DNA from 3 places in the Comamonas sp. Tr-654 genome. Region 2 is predicted to be linked to each of the others. Evidence: predicted binding sites of a transcription regulator. Region 2 holds the regulator's gene; each other region holds the start of a gene.

Region 1 (10,027 bases), 570 kb from region 2:
AGCCGCCTCGGTTATCTGCCGCGTGTGCGCGTGCTGCATACCTCCGATCAGGAGCAAGGCCAGATCTATATCCCCAGCGTGAACTGGCTGATGCTGCTGGCTGTGATCGCGCTGGTGCTGGCCTTCAAGTCCTCGGGGGCATTGGCGGCGGCCTATGGCATTGCCGTGTCGGGCACCATGCTGATCACCACCATGCTGGTGGGCTTCGTGGTCTATCTGGGGCGCAGTCGCACAAGGTCCGTCACGCTCGCGGCGCTGGCGTGTTTTGCTGTGCTGGAGATAGGCTTTTTTGCCTCCAATCTGACCAAGCTGGAGCAGGGCGGCTGGCTGCCGCTGACGCTGGGCGCCATCATCTTCATCGCGCTGATGACCTGGCGTGACGGTACCCAGTTGGTGGCCGAGCACAGGCGCCGCCTCGATATCCCCATGAGCGATCTGATGAGCTCGCCCATGAGCGGTGTGCCTGTGGTGTCCGGCACGGCTGTCTATCTGACTTCCGACCCCAAGCTGGTGCCGAATGCGCTCTTCCACAATCTCAAGCATTTCAAGGTCATGCATGAGCAGACGGTGTTTCTCCACGTGATCAACGAGAACACACCCTATGTGCATGAGGGCGAGCGCCTGAGGCTCAAGCCCATGTGCAACGGGGTCTGGGCGCTGGACATGCATTTCGGTTTTCGCGAGCAGCCTGATATTCCAGCGGCGCTCAAGCGGATGACACCGGATGCCGACGGTGAGATGCCTAACCTCGACCCCATGACGACCAGCTTTTTCGTAGCCAGGGTACAGGTGGTGGACGGGCCCGGAGGTCTTTCTGCCTGGCGCTGTGCGCTGTTTGGCTGGATGTCGCGCCAGTCGGCCAGCGCGGCCACTTATTACAAGCTGCCTGCGAACCAGGTGGTGGAACTGGGCACGCAGGTCGTGCTTTGAAGGGCCGAGATGGCGAGCCAGTGAATCGCTGGCTGCTGTCCTTTGAGATTCTTACTCGCCCAGCGCATCGAGAGCGCGGGCCGAATAGACCATGGCAGCACCTGCATTCAAGGCCACGGCCACACCCAGTGCTTCGGCAATTTCTTCCCGGCTGGCACCTGCCGCCTTGGCTGCCTTGGTGTGCACGGCGATGCAGCCGTCACAGCGCGTGGTCACACCCACGGCGATGGCAATCAGCTCGCGTGTCTTGGCATCGAGATGGCCGGTCTTCTTGCCCGCGCCGGACAGGGCCTTGTAGCCTTCCATGGTGCCCGGGCTCAACTCGGCAAACTCTCCCAGCCTGCCTGCCAGTTCCTTGCGGTATTCGTTCCAGTCCAGCATTGCCTGCTCCTTGTTGAATGAAGCGTTGATTGTGTGCCACTGCCACAGGGCCTTCAAGCCACACGCGTTTCGTCCGTCGATCTGTAACCTCTGGTTCGGAGGAGTTTGAAGGGCTTTTCGAGCTGTATGAAAATACAGGTCTCGTGGTCGGCATCCAACTGTCTTTTCGCCGAGCATTTTGTGAGCGTCAACGTGACCGCATCCCAAGCCGCCATTCTTGCGCCGCACCGCTTCTACTATCTGCACAACTTCCAGCAGGCGCTGGACTGGTTGGCGCAGCGCTATGGCGATCTGTTCAGTGCCCAGGAGGCTGATTTCATTGCTGGCTTTGCGCGGCTGCCGCAGAACTCCAGGGCGCTGCTGGTACGCATGCTGATGCGGCGCGGGCCCTGGTTTCGCGCCAGCAAGCTTGCCTACGAGGAGATCCCGGTGACGGTCGATGCTGCCGCGCCCTTGCTGGAATGTGGCTGGCTTAGTACCACCGAGCCCATGGATGCGGCCGAGCTGTTCGGCCTGCACACCAAACCCGAGCTGCTGCAGATATTGGCTGGCTTTGAGCTGTGCTCCTCAATGCGCAAGGCCGAGATGCTGCAGCGGCTGGCCGAGAGGCAGCCCGAGCCGCGGCCTTATGCCGTCTGGCACCCAGAGGCCGTGGAACCTGTCTGGCGCGTCATGGTGGGCGAGCTGGGCGAGCGTCTGCGACTGATGTTCTTTGGCAATCTCTATCAGGACTGGTCGGAGTTCGTGCTGGCCGACCTCGGTATCTTCCGCTATGAGCCGGTGGCGCTGGATGCTGACTCGCGTGCATTTCAGCGCCGCGAAGATCTGGACTTCTATCTGGAGATATCGGCCCGACGTCAGGCTCTCGACGAAGGCGTGGAGCCGGCACAATTGCTGCCTGCGCTTATTGAAAATCATAGCGAAAACCCATGGCTGGACATGCGCCGAGCCAAGGTTCTGCTCAAGCTTGGCCAAGTGTGCGAGAGACTGCAGGACTGGCCGCTGGCGGCTCAGGCCTACACGGCCAGCCGCTATGCGGGTGCACGCCATCGTCATATTCGCGTGCTTGAGCGCATGCAATGCTTTGATCAGGCGCTGGCTCTTGCCAGCCAGGCACAGGCCGCGCCTGAAAGTGATGAGGAGCGTCAGCGCGTGGCGCGCATGCTGCCGCGTCTGAGCCGCAGCATGGGACTTGGGGCCACGGGGCGCCAGCCGGCTCTGGCCCCGGCCGTGGCGGCCCTGCGCAGCGATGTGCAGCTGGATCGACCCGCCCAGCCCATGGCGGTGGAGTACGCGCTGCAAGCCCATTGGCATAGCGCCGATGCACCCGTGTTCTATGTGGAGAACGCGTTGGTCAACTCGCTATTCGGTCTGTTGTGCTGGCCTGCCATTTTTGCGCCGTTGCCGGGGGCTTTTTTTCATCCCTTTCAGAGTGGGCCGGCCGACCTGGGTGCACCGGATTTTGTGCTGCGTCGCCGGTCGTTGTTCGATGTCTGTCTGGCCGAGCTGGAGGATGGTCGCTACCAAGCCACGATTCGCCAGCGCTTTGCCGACAAGCAAGGGGTTCAGTCACCGTTCGTGTTCTGGGGCACATTGACGCAAGAGCTGCTGGAACTGGCGCTCGATTGCATGCCTGCCGCCCACCTGCGGATTCTGTTCGCGCGGCTGCTTTTGGACGTGAAGGCCAACCGCACCGGCTTTCCCGATTTGGTGCGCTTCTGGCCCCTGCGGTCCGATGCCGGTTCACGCTATGAGTTGGTGGAAGTCAAAGCGCCGGGCGACAAGCTGCAGGACAACCAGATTCGCTGGTTGGCCTATTGCACCGAGCAAGGCATTCCCGTGCGCGTCTGCCATGTGCAGTGGCGTGACGAAGGTAGCACGCCATGAAGCCTGCGCTTAGCGTGGCAGTACGCGCACTGTGCGAGTTCACGGCGCGCAGCGGCGATCTGGATCTGCGCTTCACGCCCGCGCCCAGCGCGCTGGAGGGCATGGAAGGCCATGCCGTGGTGCAGAAACGGCGTGAGAAAGCGGGTGGCTACGAAGTGGAGCTGGCTCTCAGCGGTCGGTTCCAGGAGCTGCAGGTTCGCGGCCGAGCCGATGGCTTTGACGGCGTGCGGCAGCAACTTGAAGAGATCAAGACCTACCGGGGGCGGCTTGAAGGCGTGCGTCCCCATCATCGGGCCTTGCATTGGGCCCAGGCCAGGGTCTACGGCCATTTGCTGTGTCAGGAGCGCGGCCTTGAGCAGATCAAGCTGGCGCTGGTTTATTTCCAGATCGGCAGCGCGGAGGAGACCGTGCTGGTGGAGGAATGCTCAGCCACCGAACTGCAGGCCTTTTTCGAATCGCTATGTGCCCGCTATCTCGACTGGGCACGCAGCGAGGCCGCTCACCGTCAGGCGCGTGATGTGGCGATGGTGCAGCTGAAATTTCCCATGCCGGCCTTCAGAGCCGGGCAGCGGGAGCTGTCCGTGGCCGTCTATCGCACGGCCCATGCTGGCGCAGGCGGTCGCTGTCTGATGGCTCAGGCGCCGACCGGCATCGGCAAGACCCTGGCCACGATTTTTCCCATGCTCAAGAGCATGGCAGCAGTCATGGCCAAGGGGGGCTCGGAGGCTGATGCAGCCGGTCTGGACAAGCTGCTCTTTCTCACTGCCAAGGGCACGGGCCATGGACTGGCGCTGCATGCACTGAGCCAGCTGCAGCAAGCCATGCCGCGAGCCATGTCGGCGGCTGCCGAGATGCCGGTTGCGCCCTTGCGTGTCTTGGACATGCAGGCGCGCGACAAGACCTGCGAGCATCCCGACAAAACCTGCCATGGGGAGTCCTGTCCGCTGGCGCGTGGCTTCTTTGACCGGCTGCCGGCGGCCAGGCAGCAGGCGCTGCAACTGCCGCTCTGGGATGCTCCAGCATTGCGGACTCTGGCATTGCAGCATGACATCTGCCCCTATTACCTGTCGCAGGAACTGGCGCGCTGGGCCGATGTGGTGGTGGCCGACTACCACTATTACTACGACAGTGCGGCCATGCTGTATGCGCTGACCTTGCAGCAGGAATGGCGTTTGGGCGTGCTGGTGGACGAGGCGCACAATCTGCTGGAGCGAGCGCGCAGCATGTATACGGCATCGCTGTCCCAGTTTGATCTGGGACAGGCCCGTCAGGCAGCGACCGGTGCTGTCAAAAAGGCACTCGATACACTCCAGCGCCAGTGGCAGGCGCTGAACAAGGCTCAGGATCAGGCCAACTACCAAAGCTACGGGAGTATTCCTGGCGCACTGCTGGGCGCCGTGCACCGGGCCGTGGGCGCCATCGCGGATCAACTGGCGGAACAGGAGACCGGCGGCCATGCGGTCGCAGTAGGGCAGCACGCACCAGCCGACGATGACTTGCTGGGTTTTTACTGGGAACTGCTGCATTTCCAGGCACTGGCCGATCAGTTCGGGCCACATGCGCTGTTTGATATTCAACTGGCCACGCCATTGCAGCGTGCGAGCAGAGTGCGTATGCCGTCATCCACGCTGTGCATTCGCAACGTAGTGCCAGCACCACATCTGGCGGCACGCCATGCCGCAGCGCAGGCCACGGTGCTGTTTTCAGGCACGCTGAGTCCGCCCGCGTTCTACCGTGACCTGCTGGGGCTGCCTGCCGATACCGCCTGGCTTGATGTCCCAGCACCGTTTGCGGCCCGGCAGTTGCAGGTGCACATTGCTCGCCATATCTCCACACGCTGGCGTGATCGCGAAGCGTCTCTGGCTCCAATCGCAGATCTGATCGCGCAGCAATATGCGCGTCAGCCCGGCAACTATCTGTGTTTTGTCAGCAGTTTTGAGTATCTGCAGCAAGTCGCCGCAACCTTGGAGCGGCGGCACCCGCAGCTGCCGCTTTGGCAGCAGCAGCGTGGCATGGACGAAGCCGGGCGGGCCGAATTCCTGGCCCGCTTTGTCGAGGGCGGCCAGGGTCTGGGTCTGGCCGTGCTGGGCGGGGCTTTTTCCGAGGGCGTGGATCTACCCGGCAGTCGTCTGATCGGTGCTTTTGTCGCCACACTGGGCCTGCCCCAGCTCAACCCTGTCAACGAAGCCATGCAGCGCGCCATGGACCAGGCCATGGGAGCGGGGCTGGGCTATGACTACACCTATCTTTATCCCGGACTGCGCAAGGTAGTACAGGCCGCTGGCCGAGTCATACGCAGCGAGCACGATTGCGGTGTTCTGGTGTTGATGGACGACCGCTTCGCACGCGCCGAGGTGCGTGCGCTGCTGCCTGCCTGGTGGCAGATCTAGGGGCCCTGCCGAGATTTCCTGCAAGCCTAGCGGCCAGAAACGCTCGCTCACATCTCCGTTTGTAATCCGTGCCAAACGGCCTTCATGCGCCTTGATACTTGGGGCAAAGGAGAAAAGGCCATGAATTCCCGCGACACCTACGACTCTCAGTCCCAAGCCACCGGGGAAGAGGGCAGCCAGGGATGGGATGCAATCGATAAGGCGCTGCAGACGGTTTATGGCGATCAGCAGCCCACCCATTTCGGCACGTTGATCAAGTTTCGTCTCGGGGGAGACGATCCGCTGGACGGCGTCAGCGTCTATCGCAGCGAGCAGGGGGCGCCGCACTGGCACTATGTCAGCTACGGCTTCAGCGATTTGTACGGCGACCTGGATGACAGCTACGACATTGCTCCGGGCAAGCCCAGTGGCTATGGCTTCGAGCTGAGCTTCAGATTGTTGCGCGGCGCCAACGAACAGGAAGCACCTAGTTGGCCTGTTAACTTTTTGCAAAATATTGCTCGATATGTGTTTCGTACCGGCAATGTGCTGGCCCCGGGGCACTGGATGACGGCCAATGGCCCGATCAAGGCCGACGCCGACACGCTGCTGACCGAAATGGGCTTTGTGCAGGACCCCGAGCTGCCCGCCATTCACACGCCTTATGGCGACCTGATGTTTCTGCAGTTGGTGGGGCTGACCGGCGACGAGTTGCGCGAGGTGCGTCGCTGGAATGTGCAGGGAGCGCTTCAGTCGCTGCAGAGCTATATGCCGCTATGGATCACCGATCTGGCCAGGCCCAGCCTGCATGAGCTGCCCGATGTCCAGGCCGCTATCGATGCCGGTGCGGCGCGTGAAGGCTCGAAGACGGGCGTGCTCTACAACGATGTCCTGGGCTTCAGTCACCGTAAGCGCCTGCTGCGCAGTCCCCAGACCGTGATTCGCCTTGGTAGCCTGGGCGTGCGCGATCTCAAGGCCATGCTGCCGGCCCGCCTGCCCCATGGCCGGCCGCTGATTCTGGCGGGCGATGGCTCGACGCTAGAGCTGGTGCCCGCCGGCGACAGTGAAGGCGGACTGCTGGACTGGCATAGCGACCATGAGCTCAAGCTGAGCCTGACTCCGGCGCAGATGCAGGCCTGGAAGCAGGCTGTCAAGGGGCGCGACGGTGAGTACACCGTGCCCGGGCTCGACGGTCTGGTCTGGCAGGTCAAGAGCAGTGTGGTGACGGATAGTCAAGGGCGCGTGACCGGCAGGTACGAAGAGCGCTAAGCCGCAAAACAGCAGCAATCAAGCCATACGCGCGGTCTTGCGTAGACTATGGACGAGCCTGAACGGGCGACTTGTTCTTCAGGGCAGCACTGCCAGCACGACCTGCGACGCCTTGAACAAGGCAGTGGCCGTCTTGCCAACGGCCAGGCCCAGGTTCTCGGTGCTTTCCTGTGTGACCATGGCCACCACCTGCAGGCCTTGGGCATCAATGGTCACTTCGGAGTTCACCGCGCCGGGCTTGATCCGGGTGATCTTGCCAGTGAGCTGGTTGCGTGCCGAAAAGCGTACACCTTCGCAATCCGTCACCACCATCACGGAGGGTGCCTTGACCATGGCGATTACCGAGCTGCCGGCCTTCAGGCCCAGACTGACTGCGCTGCCATGTGTGATGGTGGCCACCAGTTCGGCCTGGTGTTCGGTGCGGATCTGGACCTCATCGGTAACGATGCCATGGCTGATATGGGAGACATGACCCTTGAACTGGTTGCGTGCGCTGCTTTGCATGAGGGTTTCCTGAAAGTACCGTTGGGGAACCTGAGCCTACTCTTATAGCACCCGGGCCAGTGCAGTTAAACGCTGCGAGGGCCACGGCTGGTTCAACCTTGCCCATAATACCGGCTCTGATTTGGGTGCCTGAGGCCAAGAAATGAGTGATCTGAACATCGTGCAATGTACGCACGAACGCCACGCCGCTGCGATTCTGGACATTTTCAACGATGCCATCGTCAACTCCACGGCACTTTACGACTACCAGCCGCGGACGGCGCAAAACATGGTCAGCTGGTTCGAAGCCAAACGTGCGGGCGGCTTTCCCGTCATCGGCCTCGAAGATGCACAAGGACGGTTGCTTGGCTTTTGCAGCTGGGGCAGTTTTCGCGCTTATCCGGCCTACAAGTACACGGTCGAGCATTCGGTCTATGTCCACCCCGAACATCGAGGCTGCGGTTTGGGTCAGCAGCTGATGGATTTGCTGATTGCCGAGGCCAGGCAGCGTGGCGACGTGCATGTACTCGTCGGTGCCATCGATGCCGCCAACGCAGGCAGCATTGCGCTGCACAAGCGTCTGGGTTTTGAGTCCGTGGGCCTGATGCCGCAGGTGGGCTTCAAGTTCGGCCGCTGGCTGGATCTGGCCTTCTATCAGCTCACTCTGCAGACGCCGCTGAATCCGGTGGATGGTTGATTGCGCTGAAAAAGATAGCATTCAGCGACTGCCTACAAAGCGCTGCAGCGAGTCTGTTACGAAGGGACCGGGTTCCTGGATACATTTTGTGCCGCCAGAAAATGGCTGCTCTCTTGTTTTCTCTGAGACCGGTCGCAAGCTAAGGGCTGGTGTTTTGTCGCTTTGAAGGGGTCACTGTCATGTGGAAACTGGGCCGTTTGCTGAGTCGCTTTCGCAAAGAGCTGCTGCTTGCCTGGGCCGTGCTGCGCGACCCGCGTTCGCCCAGAGCCGCCAAACTCGCCACTGTGCTGGCAGCGCTCTACCTCATCAGTCCCCTGGACTTCGTGCCCGACACCATTCCAGTTCTGGGCTGGCTGGACGACGGCTTGATCGGTTTCTTGCTGCTGCAACTGGCTTTCAGGCTTCTACCAGCTGAACTGCTGGGCTCACTGCGTGACCGCGTACGCGCGAAAGCTGCTTAAGCAGCTGGCTCCAAACGTCCGCGACGTTGAGGGCAAGCTGCATGCCACTACGCTCGCATGGCATGTGGGCATGGACTTGCCGTGCCCCGCTGGCGGTGGCTGGCATACTGGCACCATGATGGCAAAGCCCTTGATTTCCCTGGTGTTGCTGGCGCTGGCCGGTCTGGCGGGCTGCGACTCTGGCGACCCCCCAGCTCCTCTGAGCAAGCAGGCTCAGGCCACACGGGATGCCGCGCCGGAGCATGTCTTCAAAGGTATGCTGGCAGGCCAGCCGGTATTCCTCCTGGTCCACGACTGCGAGGTCTTTCTCGTGGAGCCTCTGGAAAAGGGTGAGGTCCACTGGGAAAAAGTGCTGGCTCCCGAGCCCTACCCGTTCTTCACCTCCTGTCAGCGCCAGTCCATCCGCTACGAGGCAGGCGTGCTTCAGGTCACGCTCGGGCGAATGGCTTTTGGTGCGGGCGGTTGCTGTGCCACGGGAGGCGATTACCGCTCCACGGATGGCAGACACTGGAAAAAGGTCTCCTGAATCCCTGAAGTCGAAACCAGGGGTGCCAGGTGCGAGTCCGCAGGCTGGATGCGCAGCGTCCGGACTGAGTCGGCTCCTGCGGTCAGAGCGCTGTCAATGTCCATGTCCCAGCAGCAAAGTTCAACTGGTGCGTCAACTCCAGAGCCTGCAGCAGCATCGCGTCGTGCGAGACGATGAGCAGCGTGCCCGGGTATTGGCGCAACATGCTCTCCAGCGCCTGCAGGGACGGGAGATCCAGGTGGTTGTCGGGCTCGTCCAGCAGCAGCAATTGAGCGGGTTCGTCGCGGTAGAGCACGCAGGCCATGGCGGCCTTGAGACGTTCACCACCGCTGAGCTGTCCGGTGGGCTGGGCGATATGGCGCGTGTCTAGGCCTATCTGCGCGAGGCGCATGCGCTGCAGCGATTCGGGTGTGCTCGGACTCGCCGTCAGCAGCTGGCTCAGTACCGAAGATGCGGGTTGCAGCAGGCTCTGATGCTGGTCGAGCACGGCATGCGTCACATTCAGCTTGCATTCGCCCGCCAGCGGCTGCAGCTGAGCGGCCAGCAGTTGCAGCAGCGTGGACTTGCCACAGCCGTTTGGCCCGGTGATGGCCATGCGTTGACCGGCGCGCAGCATAAGGTTCAGGGGGGAGTGCCTTGCCACATGAGGTAGTTGCACCTCGTGCAGTTCAGCCACTATGCGATCTCTGTGGTTTGTCACCCCTTGCGGCAGGTGCCAGTGAATGCTCTCGGCCTGCCAGTCCACCTGGCGCTGCAGCGCCAGGGCGGCCTCGCGCACGCTCTGGTTCAGGGTTTCACGCGCTGTGGCCTGCTGGGTCGCCAGCTTGCCGCCTGAAGCTTGGGCGCGCTCCTTGCCTGCGTCCAGCAGAATCTTGGCCTGGTTGCCGTGCTTGCCCAGTTTTTCACCGCGCGCCTGCCTGCGACTCTGGCGCTCCTGCTGCGTGCGCAAGGCCTGTTCGGCGCGGCTGCGCTCCAGTTTGAGGCGTGCCAGTTCGTCTTGTGCATTCTGGCTTTGCTGCTGCTG
Region 2 (10,027 bases):
CATCATCGAACGCATGAGCGGCCGCCGCAGCCACCCAGCCTCGGGCCGCACCTACCACGTCAAGTTCAACCCTCCCAAGGTGGAAGGCAAGGACGACGTGACCGGTGAAGACCTGGTGCAGCGCGAAGACGACAAGGAAGAAACCGTCAAGAAGCGCCTGGACGTTTACAGCAACCAGACCCGTCCTCTGGTGGACTACTACAGCAACTGGGCCAAGGCCGACGCAGCAGCGGCCCCCAAGTACCGTGCCATCAGCGGCACAGGTAGCGTGGAAGAAATCACCGAGCGCGCTCTGGCTGCTCTGGCTTCCTGATCACTCGCTCGTGGAGCCTTGCCGACCTTTCGCGGTCAGGCATCTCTGGGCAAAAAAGGCCGGTGTCTTCACTGGCCTTTTTTGTTCTCGAAGCTCAAGCTCCCGGCCTTTCGGCTGGCATCCGTCCAATGCGGGCACACTGTACCGAAGCGGAGTTGCGGCCATCAACATTCATAGCTTCCTGCGCTTGCATTCATTGGCTTTCAGGTCGAAATACCGCCAATACTCTTCATCAACAAAGGCTAAAAGCTCTCATAATAAGAGCATCAACCCAGAGCGCGAGGCCAGCCCATCAGCTCCAGCATCAGGCTGATTCTGGCCTTGGGCGCAGGCAGGCTGCTCGTGTGGCCATCCTGTGCTCCCTGAGCCTGCACCACCGGCCCCTCTTCGCACCGGGTCGTGATGCACAACGCCATGCCCTGCGCCTGCGCCCAGTCCAGGGCTGGCCCCAATGCCCGATGGACCGTGCCATTGCCCGTGCCCACCACCACCACGGCGCGCACGCCTGCCGCATGCCAGGCCTGCATCACCGCCAGCGCCACGGTACTGTTGCAGCCCGCATGGCTGTGCAGCAATTCCACCTGGGGCCATTGACCTGCGGGCGGTAAAGCGATTGCAGGCGAGCCAGCCGCAGCTACCCTAGGCAGCCCGCCCGTTGCCCAGCGCGCCCGCCCCTCTTCCACCCAGCCCTGCGGGCCGGCGCCGCTTCCATCAAAGGCATCCACACGGTAAGGATGCACCTTGCGCACCTGGCGTGCGCTGAACACCCTGCCCGCCACCACCGCCAACACACCCCGGCCAGCGGCTTGTGCATCGGCCGCGCAGGCCACGGCATCACGCAGATTGCCAGGGCCGTCGGCTGAGATGGCTGTGGCCGGGCGCATGGCACAGGTCAGTACCACGGGCTTTGACGGGCGCAGAACGCATTGCAGAAACCAGGCAGTTTCCTCCAGGGTGTCGGTGCCGTGGGTGATCACGATACCGCTCACATCATCACGCGCGAGCAGCTCGGCACAGCGCAGCGCGAGCGCATGCCAGGTGGCGTGATCCATATCCTTGCTGTCCAGCTGCGCCAGTTGCTCCGCCTGCAACGACGCAGCAGCAACGCGCTCCAGGTCCGGCACGGCCTGCAGCAGCTGAGCCACGCCCAGTTGGGCCGCGCGGTAGCCCACGCTGGTGCCGGCCTGCTCGGCGACACCGGCAATCGTGCCGCCCGTGCCCAGGATGACGATTTTTTTGTCACGTTCCACTTGCAGTCCTCTTTAAACTGATTAAAAATACAGGTACTGGATGAACACACAGTATTCATCATTGATCGATCAAGGAATGCCCATGGACCACCCCAAGCTCACGCCCCGCCAGCAGCAGATTCTGGACCTCATCCAGTCCACCATCGCTCGCACGGGTGCGCCCCCGACCCGGGCCGAGATTGCCTGCACCTTTGGCTTCAAGTCGGCCAATGCTGCAGAAGAGCATTTGCAGGCACTGGCCCGCAAGGGCGTCATCGATCTGGTCAGCGGCACATCGCGCGGCATTCGCCTGCGCGCCGACACCGTGCGCACCATCAATGCTGCACGCGGCGCCAGCTTTGCGCTGCCGCTCACAGCCCTGGCTCCGCTGGTGCTGCCCCTAGTCGGCCGCGTCGCCGCCGGCTCGCCTATTCTGGCTCAGGAACATATCGATCAAAGCTATTCGGTCGAGCCCAGCCTGTTTGCCGCCAAACCCGACTACCTGCTCAAGGTGCGCGGCATGTCCATGCGCGACGCCGGCATCATGGACGGCGACCTGCTGGCGGTACAGGCCACGCATGAAGCGCGCAACGGTCAGATTGTGGTGGCCCGCCTCGGTGACGACGTCACCGTCAAGCGCTTCAAGCGCACGCCTCAGGGCATCGAGCTGCTGCCCGAAAACCCCGACTACAAGATCATTCACGTCTCGCCTGAAGAGCCATTCGCCATCGAAGGCTTGGCCGTTGGCCTGATCCGCAACAGCATGTTCATGTAGCGGCCAGACGGCCTGTCGGCACCTCCCGGAGGTGCATCAAGCCTCTTTTCCTCTCGAGCCCAGGTGGTAGGCGCGAAGCTGCTGAGCTTCGCCCTGGGCGGAGCTTTGCCTGAAGTACGCAATCCTGCCCTTATCCATGCCGCAAGGTCATCAAGAGGAGTTGTCAAATGGGATTCGCCACATCACTGCAGTCTTTGACTCGCCGGACACTGAAAAGCCTATCGTCCCTGCATCCTCCTGGCGACACGAGCAAAGCTGCCACGGAGACCGCCTCCTGCAAGGCTCATCACCCCAAGGCGACACAAATCAGCATTCCGGTCATGCGCGCCAATCGCGGTCGCAGCCGCCTTGGCAGCCGCGTGCTTCACTCTCGGACCTTAGCCACCACCTCGCCCATCACCGCCGAGGCGGTGCAGCCGCCCTCTGCACGGCTGCTCAAAATCGTTCAGCGTGAACCACGCAAGCAACCCGAATGCCTGCTGATCTCCGGGCGCATGGCCGATGTCTGCGCAGCGTTGGAGCGCATGGTTCTCAATGAGCAAGCAGCCCGGCAAGCCTGAAAGCACGACAAGCTTGGGCTCACTACGCTCATGCAGCACAAGTCCGAGTCGCATGCGAGTCGCGACAGACCTGCAGCTGGTGCAGCAAGGCTTCCATATGCCCGCCTGACTGGCTGACTCGCAGCGGGCCGCAAGGCGCCCTCTCAAGGGTCTGCCCCGCTGATCGACAGATGTGCGAGATGCCACTGCCGCCAGTACCGCGATGAAAACTTCATTTCGTCGGCGCCAAACGATCTGGATCGCCATGTAAATTTTTTGCCAGACATTCTGGCTGCTCCTGCCTGCCAAAACGCCTTTTGCAGCAGCCCGCAAGTGACAAAACTCCTTGTCAGGCGCGAATATCCGCCATCGCAGTACCCGGATCAGGGTATTGCGGCACCTTCTCGACAGTGGAAACATTCATACACACATGTCAACGAGGGCGTCCTATGAGTGCCTACCGCAAGCTCTTGCAGCACATACAGGCCAAAGACGCCAATGGCAACCTGCGCCTGATTCTGGTCTATCAGAGTTTCGACGAAGTCGACATGCCGCATGGCGTCTCCATACGCCCGTCTGCCATTTACTTCGAAACCTCCGATCACCAGAAGGTCAACTGGCTTAATCCCCAACAGTTCGAGATGGAAGCCACTGGCGAGATCCTCAATCGCGTTCCAGCTTCACCGGAGGAGTAAGCCTGCACGACACTACTGCCTTGACCATGGCGAAATTCTCCCTCTGTTGATCGCCCTGCTCCAGGCAAAGTTCTGAGCATTGCGCAGCCTGAAGTATTGGAATAAATTGGCATTCAGGCACATCTTCCGGCATCAGGAGATTGAACATGTTCAAGCACCTGCTCATTCCCACCGATGGCACCAAACTGTCCGAGGCAGCAGTGCGCGCAGGCGTTCTGCTTGCACGTGAGCAAGGTGCCAAGGTGACCGGCCTTTATGTCATGCCCGATTACCGCGCCATCATCTATGGCGCGGATGCCCTGCTGACCTATAACAGCGCGGAGTTCGAACGCAGTGCCAACAGCGATGCCGATGCGGCCCTGCAATTCGTTGACCAGATCGCCAGGCCTGAAGGCGTGCCCTGCAACTTCGTGCGAGTCACCCACGCCTCTGTTTACCAAGCCATTGTTCAGCAGGCTCAGGAATTGCAATGCGACCTGATCTGCATGGCCTCCCATGGCCGCAAAGGCATAGGCGGAATCTTGCTGGGCAGCGAAACCCAGCGCGTTCTGACGCACAGTCACGTCCCGGTGCTGGTGCACCGGCCCGCCTCAACCGGCAAGCACTAAGGAGCACAAAACATCAGGCAGCGGATCTAACGTTGCACACAAGGACGCCAACCACCGATAGACCGTGACTGCTCAGCAATGCAGGCCAGCCAGTCAAAGCTGCCGGCCGCACCCGATGGGGCAACCTGTCGACCGTTCAAACGCGTCAGCAACAGTGCAAGAGCGATAAACGGCAACCGAGGCCGAAGCCTCTGCCAACTATTCAAATGCATTGACTGTGTGAGCTGCAGAACGGAATCGAAGGGACCCCGAAACTTGCCCGCCTTGCGCGGGCATTTTTTTGGGGTGCTAGGCACATCGTGCCGATGTCTCACCCAAGCGCTCTCGATGGCCGGGCAAGGTGAACAGGATCTGGAGATTCTGCGAATCCATTTGCTGCACCACGATGGAGCCGTCTTCATGCAGATAGATCCGCACCGTCCGGTCATCGTCCAGATCCCAATGTGCCACGCTGGTGTTCACGCCCCGCCAGCCATGTTCCTCACAAAGACGGCGCCGGCGCAAAGCCCTCAGGAACTCCTGTGAAGCACCGAGCTCCGCGTTGACATGCACCCAGCTGTCAATCACCAGCTCATAGGCCATCTGCTGCGTATGGCACGGTTTGGCCATCTTCATATGCCTGATCCAGGCATCCAGACGGGAGGCAAAGGTGTATTGCAGGTGGTGAGGCATGAGTTTTCTTGAATTCAATAGCGCACCAGGCTAAATCGCCATTTGCACATCACTTTCAGAATTTTCCTACGCACAATTTACCTAAAACTTCGTCTGAAACAAAATACACATCACCAGTAGGCTCAGGGTTTAAGGCTGTCAATAGCTGAATTAAGAGAGCCAGCCCGGTGAAACCCTAGGAATCTACGGTCTCGGGCTGCCGCATCCGTCATGTCAATGCATCGATGGACGCATCGACCATGCTTCACCCTGCGCCCTTGTCTGTCCTCGCTGCACCGGCTCAGTTACGGTCCTGCTAACTCATGCCCACTGAAGCGCTCCAGGGCAATCAGCTTGCGCGCGGTGGCTTCATGGATGGGCGATCCGACAATGCGAGCCGGTTCAGAAGCCCATAGCGACACGGCCCCCACGACTCAAGGCTGCGGCCTGAGCACAAAACGGGCGGATTAAGCCAGCGTCCCCTGCTTCGAAGTCCTATGTCGCAGCACCCAGGGTCAGCGCAGATTAGTCATGATTTTTCTTGCTCGAATCGAGACAGGCAACCAAGCGATTCAGGCCGCGAATTCTGTTCGCGGACATCGACATCGCCTCGTTCGTATTTCGCTTCTCTGCCCTGAAATACAGAGCGGATTTCCACACTTGCACAGGTTTGACCCAATTAACAAAAACTATCTTTTCCCTCCGTTACTTAGCACGCTTACTTCATCAAGAAAAGATGACAGCCGCACCAGCAAAGTGCTGCCTCCAGGCTTCCTTCAAGCTCACAAACGGGATCAGAGCTATCCATCGGCGCGATCTGTAAGTGCCTACATACTTACTTACATCCGCTTGATACAACATCACTCAAATGCAAAGAAATGTCAGCTCGCAGGTTCTGCGGCATGTGGTTGAGCAACTGGGAGTGTGAATATGAGAAAAGTTAATCCTGCCGCCAAGAACGCGAATCGCGCCTTTGTCCGGCTGCACACGTATGTGACCAAGCAATTCGACTGGGATATCTTCACCAAGGACTACCGAGTCGTCCTCAACACCGACGAAGACGGCGGCGTCACGCTCTTCATTGTCAAGGTCTTCGACAAGGATGGCCAGCCCGCTGCGCTGGGGCCGAAGATCCCTAACCAGATTACGTTTTCTTACCGCCAGGCTCCCATCATGTCGGTATGGACAGAGTTCTTCAATGACGGCAAATTCAGTTGGCGCAATGTCTCCTGCCGCTAGGGCGCAGTGGAGGGAGATGGCGGCCCGGCTGTCGCCATAGACGCCTGCCGCAGCGCCAGGGGCGCCATCCTGTCCAGAACCTTCAGGAGAGTTGCATGACCCGCTTCCAACCGATGCTTGCAACTGCTGCCCTGCTCAGTCTCATGACCCTACACCTCAGCAGCAGCTCAATGGCTCAGGCCGCCTTCACGACGCCGGGCGGCTACTCCAACTCCTACAGCGGCCAGATCACCGGCAATGGGGTTGTGCAATATGGACTGGAAACGCGGCCCTTCCAGCGCATGACCGTCACGCTCAACACCAACAATCCGTCCAGCCAGATGAACATCTTCAAGGACGGCAATGCTCAGCCGCTGTGTGCAGGCTCGGCCAAGCAAAACATCTGTACTTTCCGCGTCGAAAGAGGTGCCAGCTACCGCGTGCTGATCTTTCTCACACGTGATGCAGCCCAGCGCGGCGAGAGTGCACGCTTCACGCTCACAACCGAAGAAAGCACCTGACTGCTCTCACCGGCAGTTCTGGTGTACCCGGCATCTTGACTACTGTCAATTTCACCTCGACCCGCGGCTTGTAAACTGGCTTCACCAGATTCAAAGTGAAAGCTCGTTACACGATATGGAAAACTTTCCCAAGGACATCTACACCGAGCCCACACCTGATGTGAATACTCTGGCCAATCTCGGCCCGCTCACCGGCATGGCTGGCATCTGGACCGGCAGGCGTGGCCTGGACATCAATCCCAAGGCCGACGGCCCCGAAAAGCAGGCCTTCATCGAGCACATGGAGCTGCAGCCCATCGATGCGCAGACCAATGGCCCCCAACTCTTCTACGGTCTGCGCTATCACACGCGCATCGTCAAGCCCGACGACGTGGAAACCTTTCACGACCAGGTCGGCTACTGGCTGTGGGAGCCCGCCACCGGCAACATCATTCAAACCCTGAGCATCCCGCGCGGGCAGACGGCCATGGCCACGGGGAAAACCACGGCCGACGCCACCAGCTTCACCCTCAGTGCCGTGCGCGGGTCCACGGTCAACGGCATCTCCAGCAACCCATTTCTGGAGCACGCCTTCAGAACCGACGCCTACACCATCACCGTCACCAAGCACGCCGACGGCACCTGGTCGTACGAACAGGAAACCACGCTCGCCATCCCCGGTCAGAGCGAGCCCTTTGCCCATACCGACCGCAATACCCTGCACAAGATCGGCGAGCCCACGCCCAACCCCACGGCAAGAGCCGCAGTCGAGATCTGATGGCGAATAGCCAGGACGTCGTCGTAAGCATCGCGCACGCCCGGCCCAGCAGCGAGGGCTGAGTTGAATGCTTGCGCAGTGTTACCTCAATGCAACGATGCAGAGCCGATGGCCTTGCGCAGGCGTTCGATCAGCACCCGAGCCAGTTCCGGATCTTCAAAATTGCTGGGTTCCTGCCCTGAGGTCGGCAAGGACCTCGTGCTGCGCGCCTGCAATTTCTGCACCTGGGCATCCAACGGCAAGGGCTTGCCCTGGCATTTCGTCAAGCGCTGCGCTGGTGCCTGGCCCAGCAGATAGTTCATGAGCGTCAGGTCCACGCACTCTGTCTGATAGACCATCAGGCCATGGCTGCCTTCGTTCTTGACGTAGACCATTAGCGTGAGCACGGCATGGCCCGGGTCAAAGACACCGCCCAGGCCCGCCATATTGCTGTTGACCAGTGCGCTGAAGGCATTGCCGCTGAGCACCGGGCTGGTCACAGTGATTTGCGGCTTCAGCGAGCTGCCGGCAAAAGCAGCATAGGCCTGCACAAAGCCTTTGATAGGTGCGGAGAAGTCCAGCTCCAAGTACTGCGCCAGCAGATTTGAGGAAAATCGGCCTCAAACGCTTAACAATCAAGCGATTAAAGCTATCAAAATTGATAATCAAGCTCAGCTTCGGCATGTCCGGCGATTACCTGTGCTGCGGCTACAGTTGATTGCTCGGCATTCAAGCGCCATGCATTCCGGAAGCGGTGCCTTCCGACCATGGGAGTGATCGCCGGACTTGCTGCAGCTTGCGTGGCTGCAATGCGAGCCGGCCCCGCCGTCAATGGACAGTCAGAGCGCTGGCCGGTCCTGGGCGACCATAGAACCAGCCTTGCCCAATCGCCCCGGGAGCCAGCCTGGCAATGTATTGATGCTGTTCAAGTGTCTCTACTCCTTCAATGACAATCTGCACTCCTATTTTTTGCGTCATTGCCACCACGTTATCGAAAATAGACACCGTCTCTGCCTGCGAATCCACGGATCTGATGAAGACCCTGTCCAGCTTGATACCGTCGATACCACCCTCAAGCATGCGGCTGATGTTGGAGTACCCCACACCAAAATCATCGATGTAGATCTTCACTCCCAAGGATCGGTATTTTTCGAATATTCTCGTCGGATCATCGACACTGAACTGGCTGCCCTCGGTCACTTCCAGAACTATTTTTCCTGCAGGAATATTCATTCTTTTCAGAGTTGAATGCAAAAACAAGAAGAAATCATCTTCTTCAAGATCTGCAGGAAAGACATTGATACCCACATAAAAATCATCTTCTGACCTGAGCTTGACCTTCAGCTCCTCGATAATGCTGGTGACGATATATCTGGTAAATTCTTTTCGCAAGCCCAGTTTTTGAATCAAAGGAATAAATATATCGGGCGAGACCGAGCCAACTTCATCATGCCGCCAACGAGCCAGTGCTTCCGCTCCGACGACTCTTTTGTCTGCAACAGCAAGCAGAGGCTGATACTCTACAAAAATCTGCCTTGACCTCATGGCTTCGACCAGCCTGTAACGCAGTCCGTGCTTGACTCGCCAGCGCATCCCGCTGGTTATCGCCAGCAGCAGGCCAATCGCCAAACCCAGCGCTGACAATACCAGGGTGTTGAGTCGGCATGAAACCCTGAATTCGGACTGAACGCAAAGATCCGACAGACAACTCGTTTTTTGAAGCTGCGGCCAGATATACCCGGATATAAAACCTTCTTTCTTGAACCTGTAATTATCCAAAACCCTGGAATACCAATAAATTATCTCCTGATCTCTGGAGTTAATCTGCACCACTGAATTAGTACCTTCTGCAGCCAGATCGTCATACAGATCCTCATGGGTGAAGATAGCCACACTGCCACTCAAGGCAACCGATCCTGTTTCTTTATTGAGCTGAGAAAATTCAACATCCTGCCATACCAATGCCCCATCATCTCGCTGCTTTGAAGCGGATTGCGGCAGCCTTATTCCTTCGACGAGCCCCGACATTGCAGTGCATCTTATTTCTCCATCAATCATTCTCCCGATATCCGCTATATATTTAGATTGGGAAAGATAGCCTTTCATCTCCTGAATATCATTAAAGCTGCAGCCTGCTTTTATCGAGTCAAGAGCATCGAAGATTTTTGTTTCTTCCTGCCTCTCCCTCATGGCTCGCTTCAAGATGAATGCATGCTGTATTTCAGCTTGATTTTCAAAATGCTGAAAATCAAGTCTGCTACCGAAAAATATTCCTGAAAACAATCCTGCGATAGGCAACAAATAAATCAGAATTCTTATTTTTACTGGGTTTTTATTGATTCCCGATAAATTGTTCATTGATTGATTTGTATATGCCTATTGAAATGTCATTCTATGTTCAGCCCCAAAAATACCAGAGGTCTTTATTTGTATCAAAATGTTCAACCCGAAGTCCGACAATGCACCTGCAGGAGGCTGCGCCTTGCTTCCTGGCGCCACGTTTCTTTATCGCCTGCCCTCAACCAGCAAAGTCTGCTCTGCAACTCCACGCCCGTGTGCACCTTGTGCCGGGCCATCACCCGCAGCACTTTGTGATGGCTTGTGTGAGGAATATCGAGAGTTCCGCCTCAAACGTAAACCAAATGCTACGTAATGGCGGCTCACTCACAGTTTTCAGGCTTGCGCCCCGTTCTCCTACAGAAGGGTTTTTCCTTACTCGGTGACCATGGGCCCTCAGCAAGC
Region 3 (10,027 bases), on a different contig from region 2:
GGCTTTTTCACGGGCTGGACCTACTGGTTCTGCTGGATCGTCACCGGTATCGCGGATGTGGTTGCCATCACCGGCTACGCACAGTTCTGGTTCCCCGACATCCCGCAGTGGCTGCCTGCCATTGCCTGCGTGCTGCTGCTGCTGGGCCTGAACCTGCTGACGGTGAAGCTGTTCGGCGAGACCGAATTCTGGTTCGCCATGATCAAGATCGTGGCCATCGTGACGCTGATCGGCGTGGGCCTGTGGATGGTGTTCTCGGGCTTTGTATCTCCTGCAGGCCGCCAGGCTGCGCTGGCCAATCTCTGGAATGACGGCGGCATGTTCCCCAACGGCCTGATGGGCTTCTTCGCGGGCTTCCAGATTGCGGTGTTCGCCTTTGTCGGCATCGAACTGGTGGGCACCACTGCCGCCGAGGCCAAGGATCCGGAGCGCACGCTGCCGCGCGCCATCAACTCGATTCCCGTGCGCATCATCGTCTTCTACGTGCTGGCGCTGGTGGCCATCATGACCGTCACGCCCTGGCGCGACGTGGTGCCGGGCAAGAGCCCGTTTGTGGAACTGTTCGTGCTGGCCGGTCTGCCCGCCGCCGCCGGCATCATCAATTTCGTGGTGCTGACCTCGGCCGCTTCCTCGGCCAACAGCGGGGTGTTCTCCACCAGCCGCATGCTCTACGGCCTGTCGCTCAAGGGCGATGCGCCCAAGTCCTTCGGCACCCTGTCCTCGCGCAGCGTGCCTTCGCGCGGCCTCATGTTTTCGTGCATCTGCCTGCTAGCAGGCGCTTTCCTGATGTGGATGATTCCCGACCTGATGGAAGCCTTCACCCTGGTGACCACGGTATCGGCCATTCTGTTCATGTTTGTCTGGTCTCTGATTCTGCTGTCCTACATCGCCTACCGCCGCCAGCGTGCCGCGCTGCACCTGGCCTCCCGTTTCAGGATGCCCGGCGGCGTTCCCATGTGCGTGGCCTGCCTGGCCTTCTTCGCGGGTATTCTGGTGCTGCTCACGCTCAAGGACGATACGCGCCAGGCGTTGATCGTCACCCCGCTGTGGTTTGTGCTGCTGGGCGTGGCCTACCAGTTCGTGCGCAAGCGCGCTGCAGCCGGCGTGGTGGCCATTCAGTAAGCTCGGCGCACAATGCGCGGCATTCTTGTTTTGGATAGCAGCTGGCGCTTTCCCAGCATGGAATTTCAGGTGTTTCACCTGAAATTTCTTATCTGATGGGCGCAAGCAGCTATTGTTTTGATAAACCGGCCGGTCCCATGTCCCAGAATCCCAACCTTCAGCACCGCGCCACCCTGATAGGCCTGCTGGCCGTGCTCTGCTGGAGCTGCACCGTGGGTCTGATGCGCGCCGTGGCCGAGCCGCTGGGCGCCGTCGGCGGCGCAGCCTGCCTCTACACCATGGCCGCGCTGTGCATTGCCGTGGCGCGCGGACGCAAGGGCTGGCGCGAGCTGGCCCGCTGGCGCAGCATGCATCCGGCCTATCTCTGGGGCTGCGGCCTGCTGTTCGTGGTCTACGAGATCTGCCTGTCCGTGGCTGTGGGCCTGGCTCACGACCGCAACCAGGCCATGGAAATCGGGCTCATCAACTACCTCTGGCCCAGCCTCACCATCGTGCTGGCCGTGCTCTGCGGCCAGCAGGCGGCACGCTGGTGGCTGTGGCCCGGCGTACTGATCTGCCTGTGGGGCCTGGCGCGCGTGCTGGGCGGCGAAAGCTTCAGCCTGCCGGTCATGTGGAGCCATGTACAGAGCAACCCGCTGGCCTATGGCATGGGTTTTGCCGCCGCCCTGCTCTGGCCGGCCTATTCGCTGCTGGCGCGCCGCCATGGTGCGGGCTTCAACGCCGTAGGCCTGTTCGTGACCTGGACAGCCCTGGCGCTGTGGCTCAAATGGCTAATGCTGGGCGACCCACAGCCCATGCACTGGACCTGGCTCACGGCCGGCCAGGTGGTTCTGGTCGGCGCACTCACGGCGCTGGGCTATAGCTGCTGGGAACATGGCATCCAACATGGCAAGCTGGCCCTGCTGGCCGCGGCGTCCTACTTCACGCCCGTGCTCTCGGCGCTGATGGCCAGCGCCCTGCTGCAGGTGCTGCCGGGCTGGAGTTTCTGGCAGGGCGTGGCCCTGGTCACGCTGGGCTCGCTGATCTGCTGGTGGGCAACACGCAGCAGCCGGGACTAGGCCAGCAACGCGCCCGCCCGGGCCCTCAGGCAGTCAGCCAGATGCCAAAGCCGAGCACGGCGGCATGTCCGGCCAGCAAGATCCAAAACAGCGTCCAGGGCGGCTCGGTCAGGCCCTGCAGCATCTCCTGGATGCGGGCGCCCAGAAAGGCACGCAGCGCCGGATCGTCCTTGCCGCCTTCGCTGCCCCACTGTTCGCGCGTGTGGCCCCATTCCTCGAGCAGGTCGGCCAGCGGCAGACGATTGAGCACGCTGCGCACCACGAACTGCACGGCACGCCCGTTGCCGACCCAGGGCTGCAGATGCTCCATCGCCGCGTCCACGGTGAGCAGGTCGGCCGCCTTGTGCATGGCCTTGTGAGCGCTGGGCAGGGCCTCGATACGCTGTGCCAGCATGGCCGCGAGGCGCTCGGCCAGGCCCTGGCCGTAGCGCGCCACCAGCTTGCCTGCCGCACGGGCGCGGCCCAGTTGCAGACCGACCATGAGGTAGGCGGGAATGATGAAGATCAGCACCACGGCCACCAGCAGCGGCGGCGACATCAGCAGGCTGATCACGGCGCCGTAGATGCCGGTATGGGCCGAGGCATGAATGCCCTGGCCGGGATCGGCCATCAGGAGCGAAAAATAGAACACGGCCGCGCCGCAGCCCAGCACCAGGGCCAGCAAGGCACCCAGCATCAGGCCGCCCAGCAGCGATTTGCCGGCACTCAGGCCCACGCGCAGAGCGGATGGGGCGTCAGGGGGTTGCGAAGCAGTCAGCACGTGGGTCCCTCCGGTGTAAGAAGCGGTTCCTGGTCCAGCAGGAGGGAGCAGGCTGCAGCTCAGTCCGCGCTGTCGGGTGCTGCGCAGTATGGAGCATCGCGCAGCACGCGTGAAGCCACATCTGCCGAAAAGCCGCGCGAGGCCATGAAGCGCAGCTGTTTAGCCTTTTCCTTGATATCGGCAGGCGGCGTACCAAAGCGCTTACGCCACAGCTCACGGGCGCGTTCCAGCTCGGTATCGCGCAGTTGCTCGCTCGCGTTGCGCACCACTTCATCGCCCAGCCCTTTGCTGCGCAACTCCTGCACCAGCCGCGCCGTGCCGAAGCGGCTGGACTTGCTGTGAATGACGGAATCAACCACCCGCTGCACGCTGATGAAGCCGCGCTTTTCCAGTTCATCGAGAGTGGTCTGCAGGTCATCACCCTCTTCCACATAAGGCGCCAGCTTGCGCTGCAACTCCAGCCGCGAATGCTCGCGCTGCGCCAGCAGCTTCAGGGCGCGGCCCTTGAGTGAGAGCTTGGCAAAGCTCATGCTCGGATCTCTCCCATAAAAAATGCGCAGGGGCCGCCTGCGCAAAGATGGCTAACTTTTGGCCCCGCCAGGCTTTCACATCGATAGCAGCGAGCACCGGGCCAGGACCCCGCCGCCCTGCAGCGGGAATCTCAGTCCCTGCCGATGCCAGGCATTCGGCAAGGGAACGCGACCTGGTCGCTCAGGAGGCTCAGGCCTCGATCACCCCGTCCTTGTCTACCTTGCCCTTGCCGCCCTTGGCAGGCTTGGCTTCGGCGACGGCAGCCCCGTCCACGGGCAGCAACTTGATGCCCAGGCTATCGCGCACCTTGTTTTCGATTTCGATGGCCAGCGCGGGGTTCTCGCGCAGGAACTCACGCGAGTTGTCGCGGCCCTGGCCGATTTTTTCGCCGTTGTAGGCATACCAGGCACCGCTTTTTTCCAGGATCTTGGCGTTCACGCCCATGTCCAGAATCTCGCCTTCGCGGCTGATGCCTTCGCCAAACAGGATGTCGAACTCGGCCGTCTTGAAGGGGGGCGAGACCTTGTTCTTCACGACCTTGACCTTGGTTTCGTTGCCGATGGCCTCATCGCCCTTCTTGATAGTGCCGGTGCGGCGGATATCCAGACGCACGGAGGCATAGAACTTCAGCGCATTGCCGCCGGTGGTGGTCTCGGGCGAGCCGAACATCACGCCGATCTTCATGCGGATCTGGTTGATGAAGATGACCATGCAGTTGGTCTTCTTGATGGTGGCCGTCAGCTTGCGCAGGGCCTGGCTCATCAGACGGGCCTGCAGGCCGGGCAGGGCGTCGCCCATCTCGCCTTCGATTTCGGCCTTGGGCGTCAATGCGGCCACCGAGTCGATGACGATCAGGTCCACGGCACCCGAGCGCACCAGGCTGTCGCAGATTTCAAGGGCCTGCTCACCGGTGTCGGGCTGGCTGATCAGCACGTCGCTGAGGTTCACGCCCAGCTTCTGGGCATAGCTGGTGTCTAGCGCATGCTCGGCGTCGATGAAGGCGCAGGTGCCGCCCTGCTTTTGCATCTCGGCAATGACCTGCAGCGTCAGCGTGGTCTTGCCCGAGGATTCTGGACCGTAGATTTCAATCACGCGGCCACGCGGCAGACCACCCACGCCCAGTGCGATATCCAGGCCCAGGGAGCCGGTGGAGACGACCTGGATGTCTTCAATGGCTTCACCTTCGCCGAGCTTCATGATGGTGCCCTTGCCGAACTGCTTTTCGATCTGGGCCAGGGCGGCTGCCAGGGCTTTGGCTTTTTCGCTGTTGGCGTCGTTGGTCTTGGCGATGGCGTTCATATCAGGCTCCGAAGTAGGTGAATGACTGTCTGTGGCCAGCCCTGTCTTTACATTCAGGCTGGATGCTTGAACAGTAGTTTATGAGCTTGTACCGGCTGTGTGTTCAAATATTTAGTCAGTTTGCCTTACTATTTACCCATGTCCGAAATTGCACCTGTCACCCCCGCCGAAGATGCCTGGCGCCAGACCCATCTGGGCCGCCTGCTCGGCCATGCCATGCGCCGCTTCGATGCACGCGTGCTGCAGTTCATGGCACGCGATGTGGAAGTGCCGCTGGCCCTGTCCAACCTGGCGGCGCGCGACAAGGTGGGGGCAGCCCATATCCACATCACGCGCCATCTGTCCCTGGCCGGCGACCGGCTCACCGATCTGGCCGACAGGGCCGGCATGAGCAAACAGGCCATGGCCGACCTGGTGACGCAGTGCGAGGCCTGGGGCCTGGTCACGCGCACGATCGACCCGCACGATGCACGCGCCAAGCGCGTGCGCTTCACCGATGCGGGCCTGGTCTGGCTGCGGGCTTTTCACGACGCAGTGAGCCAAGCCGAGGCCGAGTTCCGCGAGGCCGTGGGCGAGGATGTGGCCACCGTGGTGGCGCTGGGCCTGGAAGCCTATGCCGAAGGCTACTGAGGCCTGACGCCTGCGAGTGCCTGTCGACAATTGCGCCGGACGGCGATGGCCCGTCCCTACAATGGCAGCAAAAGTGCAAACAGGCACACATAACAAGCAGGAGACTCCCATGCGCATACTGATTGCCGAAGACGACCAGGTGCTGGCAGACGGCCTGCTGCGCACACTGCGCAGCTCGGGCGCCGTCGTCAGCCATGTGGCCAACGGCAGCGAGGCCGATACCGCCTTGCTGACCAGCAGCGAATTCGATTTGCTGATTCTCGATCTGGGCCTGCCCAAGGTGCACGGCCTGGAAGTGCTCAAGCGCCTGCGCGGGCGCGGCGACGCACTGCCGGTGCTGATTCTCACGGCCGCCGACTCCATCGAGGAGCGGGTGCAAGGCCTGGACTATGGGGCCGACGACTACATGGCCAAGCCGTTTGCGCTGTCCGAGCTGGAAGCGCGCGTGCGCGCCCTCACGCGGCGCGGCATGGGCGGCGCCAGCTCCACCATCAAGCACGGCCCGCTGGTCTATGACCAGACTGGCCGGGTCGCCACTATCGACGGCAAGATGGTGGAGCTGTCGGCGCGCGAGCTGGGCCTGCTCGAGGTGCTGCTGCAGCGCGCAGGCCGTCTGGTCAGCAAGGACCAGTTGGTGGAGCGCCTGTGCGAATGGGGCGAGGAGGTGAGCAACAATGCCATCGAGGTCTATATCCACCGGCTACGCAAGAAGATCGAGAAAGGGCCGATCCGCATCGCCACCGTGCGTGGCCTCGGCTACTGCCTGGAAAAGATAGCCCCCCCCTGAGCGGCTGCGCCACTTCCCCCCGAGGGGGACGATGGCCTTTGCTGCGGGGCGGCCCTTGCTGGCCATCCCTGAGTTGGAACACGCCAGTTTTACAAGCATGAAAATTTTTCAGCGTGAGCAGCGATCCCTCTTTGGCGAGATCCTCGACTGGATGCTCACGCCGCTGCTGCTGCTCTGGCCCGTGAGCCTGGCGCTGACCTGGCTGGTGGCCCAGGGCCTGGCCAACAAGCCCTTCGATCGGGCGCTGGAGTACAACGCCCAGGCCCTGGCCCAGTTGGTCATCGTGCAGCGCGGCAAGGTGCAGTTCAATCTGCCGCAGTCCGCCAGCGAGATCCTGCGCGCCGATGAGTCGGACACCGTGTTCTTCCAGGTCCGCGGCACCAGGGGCGAATATCTGGCCGGAGAACGCGATCTGCCGCGCCCGCCCACCACCGATGAAGACCCGCCCGCGGGCACGGTGCTGCTGCGCGACGAGGAATACAAGGGCATAGACCTGCGCGTGGCCTATATCTGGGTGCGCATGCCGCTGCCCGGCGAGCCCAGCGCCCTGGTGCAAGTCGCCGAAACGCGTGAAAAGCGCAGCGTGCTGGCCACGGAAATCATCAAAGGCGTGATGCTGCCGCAGTTCGTCATCCTGCCGCTGGCCGCGCTGCTGGTGTGGCTGGCGCTGGCGCGCGGCATCAAGCCGCTGCACCGGCTGGAGGAGCGCATCCGCGCGCGCAAGCCCGAAGATCTCTCGCCCATCAACCACAAGGATGTGCCGCTGGAAGTGGTGCCGCTGGTCGACTCGGTCAACGATCTGCTGCAGCGTCTGCATGACTCCATCGCCACGCAAAAGCGCTTTCTGGCCGACGCCGCCCACCAGCTCAAGACCCCGCTGGCAGGGCTGCGCATGCAGGCCGACCTGGCCCAGCGCGAGGGCACGAATACCGAAGATCTGAAGCGCTCGCTGGCGCAGATCGGCCGCTCCAGCATGCGCGCCACGCATACCGTCAACCAGTTGCTGGCGCTGGCGCGGGCCGAGAGCGCCGTACCCGCCATGCAGGGCTGCAACCTCGTGCGCATCGTCACCGAGGTGGTGCAGGACTGTCTGCCGCGCGCCATGGACAAGCACATTGACCTGGGCTACGAGGGCGCCGGCGCCAGCACGCCCGGCGTCTGGCTCAACGGCAATGCCACGCTGCTGACCGAGCTGGTGCGCAATCTGGTGGACAACGCCATCAACTACACGCCCTCGACCAGCGCCCAGCCGGGCATGGTCACCGTGCGCGTGCAGGCCGATCATTTCGGCCAGATCCTGCTGCTGCAGGTCGAAGACTCCGGCCCCGGCGTGCCGCTGTCCGAGCGTGAGCTGATCTTCCAGCCCTTTTACCGCGCACTGGGCTCCGAAGCCGACGGCTCCGGCCTGGGCCTGCCCATCGTCATGGAAATCGCACGCCAGCATGGCGCGCAAGTGCTGCTGCAGGACGCCAGGCCCGGCCATGTGCCGCCGGGAGCGCTGTTCACCGTGCGCTTCAAGGCCATGCCGGGACAGCAGTGAAACCGTGCCGCAAGCGCACCAACTTGGTGCCAGTTCAGTATGAAAAACCGCGCCAGGCTTGGCTTTGCGCTCCTTTGCCCCGATTCGCATAACGGAAACTGCGTATCTGACAACCTCTCGCTTACCCTAGAATCAATTCGATCATGGGTTGTCTGAGGAGTCGCTTTTTGTGCCACCGCAAGACAGCAATTTGGAATCAACGGATCCTGGGAGCTTTTTGATGCAACGTCGTCAATTCATCTACACCGCCGCTGCTGCCGCAGCCGCTTCTTCCTTCTCCGGCATGAGCATGGCGCAGGACACCTCGCGTCCTCTGCGCATCGTCGTGCCCTTCCCTGCCGGCGGCCCCACCGACATGGTGCCCCGCAACATGCAGGACGTGCTGATCAAGCTGCTGGGCGGCCAGGCCGTGGTGATTGAAAACAAGGCCGGAGCCGGCGGCTCCATCGGCATGGCCGAAGTGGCCCGCGCCACCGACGGCGTGACCTTCGGTATCGCCACGCTGTCCACCCATGGCGTGAACCCCGCCGTGTTCAAGAAGCTGCCCTACGACGCGACCAACGACTTCGTGGGCGTGACCGAGATCGTCAAGGCTCCCGGCGTGCTGGTGATCAACCCCAAGCTGATCCCCGTGAAGACTTTTGCCGAGTTCGTGGCCTACCTCAAGGCCAACCCCGGCAAGGTGTCCTTTGCCACTCCCGGCAACGGCACCATCGGTCACATGTGGGGCGCCCAGTTCCTCAAGAGCACGGGCACCGAAATGCACCACATCCCCTACCGCGGCTCGGCTCCAGCCATCAACGACGTGCTGGGCAACCAGGTGCCGGTCTACTTCGACCAGGTGAACTCTTCGCTGCCCCATATCAAGTCCGGCAAGGTGCGCGCCCTGGCCGTGTCCTGGCACGAGCGCCTGGACGTGCTGCCCGATGTGCAGACCTATGCCCAGGCCGGTCACCCCGACCTGAACGAGCCTTCCTGGTTCGGCCTGGTGGCCCCCAAGAACACGCCTGCCGCGCAAGTGGAACGCGTGCAAAAGGCCATCGTTGCCGCGCTGAAGGACCCCGCCGTCAAGCAGCGCATGGCTGCTCAAGGCCTGTATCCCTCGGGCACATCGAGCGCTGACTTCACCAAGCAGATCTCCAGCGAAGTGGCCAAGATGAAGAAGCTGGCCGCAGCCGCCAATATTCATCTGGACTAAAAACAGGAGCTGCTTGCGCTTGTCGCAAGTGGTTTTCCAATACAAAAGGCCTGCAAATGCAGGCCTTTCTTGCGATAGAAGCTACAGAAATTACTTGGAGCAGGCCTGCAATGCCTTGGGCACCAGGTTCTTGCCAGCCAGCGCGGCCACTTCGCTGCGGAAGGTGGGTGTGGCCTTGGGCAGACGCAGCGCATAGGTCGTCACATCGGGGCGCTCCTGCACTACGCGCGCAGTACGCACGCCCTGGCGCGCAAACGTGGCCAGCTGGCGCTGCGCAGCTTCTTCGGTAGAGAAACGGCCCAGAGACAAGCCCGGCTCCAGATTGCCACCCGCTCGGTCAAAGTCGATATTCATCAGGCGCAGTTCGCCGCGCTTGCGGTCCAGGAATTCGGTATCGGGGAACTTGCCCATATAGACCATCCAGCGCCCGCCCTGGTGATTGGCCACCAGCTCCCAGTCGCTCTTGGGCTTGCCCGCCAGCGCGCGGCGAATGCTGTCGGCCTGCGCCTCTTCGATGCCGTTGGCCTGATAGCAGGTCTCGGGCTCCTTGACAGCTGTTTTGGCGTCCTTTGCAGGCTTGGCGTCCTCGGTCTTGGCCTCGGGCTTGCTGTCCGCCTGCGCATCGGGCCTGGATGCGGGCGCACCATCGTCCACCGCGGGTGCCTCGGACGGCTCGGATGACTCGGTCTTTGCGGGTTCGGGAGCCGGAGCCGGCGCGGCTTCGGGCTGCTGCAATACCAGCGCATCGGGCTTGATCTGCTCCTGCAGGCGCTGCGGCTCGGACTGCAGCTCCGGCGCCAGCCCCATGCCGGCCAGATAGCCGTGGCTCCACAGGTAGTAGCCCGCGTTGCCCAGCAGCAAGAGCAGGAAAACGATTCTCAGCATAGGTTTCTCACATCAGTTATCCATGGGCTGCAACCGCTCGCGGGCAGCCGAGCGAGGGCCTGGGCGGCCCCGCCGCCCCGCAGCGAGGGCTGCGTCCTTCTCCCCTGGCGCGCAGCGCGTAGAGAGAGTAGGAAGGCGCAAAGCGCCTCAGGAGGTGCTTCATTTCAAGTCTGCAACGGGCTGCTGGCCGGACGCACGCTGATTTCCGAGCTGGTCA

Evidence for each region. The regulator LexA, encoded in region 2, represses DNA repair genes until DNA is damaged. The targets are predictions, from matches to a motif close to ACTGTATNNNNATACAGT.
Region 1: a site for LexA is predicted at 1,433-1,450, ahead of F3J24_RS00775 (VRR-NUC domain-containing protein). Genes of this name have one in related genera too.
Region 3: a site for LexA is predicted at 4,828-4,845, ahead of recA (recombinase RecA). Genes of this name have one in related genera too.

The regions. Positions count from the first base shown of each region.
Region 1 is NZ_VWWQ01000001.1:189,024-199,050, forward strand. Features, by position in the region: gene F3J24_RS00765 (potassium transporter Kup) at 1-930, shown strand, start outside; gene F3J24_RS00770 (carboxymuconolactone decarboxylase family protein) at 982-1,311, opposite strand; gene F3J24_RS00775 (VRR-NUC domain-containing protein) at 1,525-3,198, shown strand; gene F3J24_RS00780 (ATP-dependent DNA helicase) at 3,195-5,588, shown strand; gene F3J24_RS00785 (suppressor of fused domain protein) at 5,709-6,836, shown strand; gene F3J24_RS00790 (molybdopterin-binding protein) at 6,915-7,340, opposite strand; gene F3J24_RS00795 (GNAT family N-acetyltransferase) at 7,483-8,016, shown strand; gene F3J24_RS00800 (YkvA family protein) at 8,196-8,477, shown strand; gene F3J24_RS00805 (hypothetical protein) at 8,593-9,003, shown strand; gene F3J24_RS00810 (ATP-binding cassette domain-containing protein) at 9,086-10,027, opposite strand, start outside.
Region 2 is NZ_VWWQ01000001.1:759,438-769,464, forward strand. Features, by position in the region: gene adk (adenylate kinase) at 1-313, shown strand, start outside; gene F3J24_RS03365 (asparaginase) at 580-1,563, opposite strand; gene lexA (transcriptional repressor LexA) at 1,646-2,317, shown strand; gene F3J24_RS25095 (hypothetical protein) at 2,485-2,877, shown strand; gene F3J24_RS03380 (hypothetical protein) at 3,306-3,551, shown strand; gene F3J24_RS03385 (universal stress protein) at 3,698-4,159, shown strand; gene F3J24_RS03390 (hypothetical protein) at 4,448-4,831, opposite strand; gene F3J24_RS03395 (hypothetical protein) at 5,741-6,049, shown strand; gene F3J24_RS03400 (DNA breaking-rejoining protein) at 6,145-6,549, shown strand; gene F3J24_RS03405 (FABP family protein) at 6,665-7,306, shown strand; gene F3J24_RS24800 (hypothetical protein) at 7,393-7,872, opposite strand; gene F3J24_RS03415 (EAL domain-containing protein) at 8,114-9,643, opposite strand.
Region 3 is NZ_VWWQ01000004.1:277,598-287,624, reverse strand. Features, by position in the region: gene cycA (D-serine/D-alanine/glycine transporter) at 1-1,122, shown strand, start outside; gene yddG (aromatic amino acid DMT transporter YddG) at 1,260-2,180, shown strand; gene F3J24_RS14580 (hypothetical protein) at 2,206-2,940, opposite strand; gene recX (recombination regulator RecX) at 3,000-3,470, opposite strand; gene recA (recombinase RecA) at 3,661-4,770, opposite strand; gene F3J24_RS14565 (MarR family winged helix-turn-helix transcriptional regulator) at 4,909-5,400, shown strand; gene F3J24_RS14560 (response regulator transcription factor) at 5,510-6,187, shown strand; gene F3J24_RS14555 (sensor histidine kinase) at 6,285-7,727, shown strand; gene F3J24_RS14550 (tripartite tricarboxylate transporter substrate-binding protein) at 7,948-8,925, shown strand; gene F3J24_RS14545 (SPOR domain-containing protein) at 9,016-9,810, opposite strand; gene F3J24_RS14540 (biotin--[acetyl-CoA-carboxylase] ligase) at 9,975-10,027, opposite strand, start outside.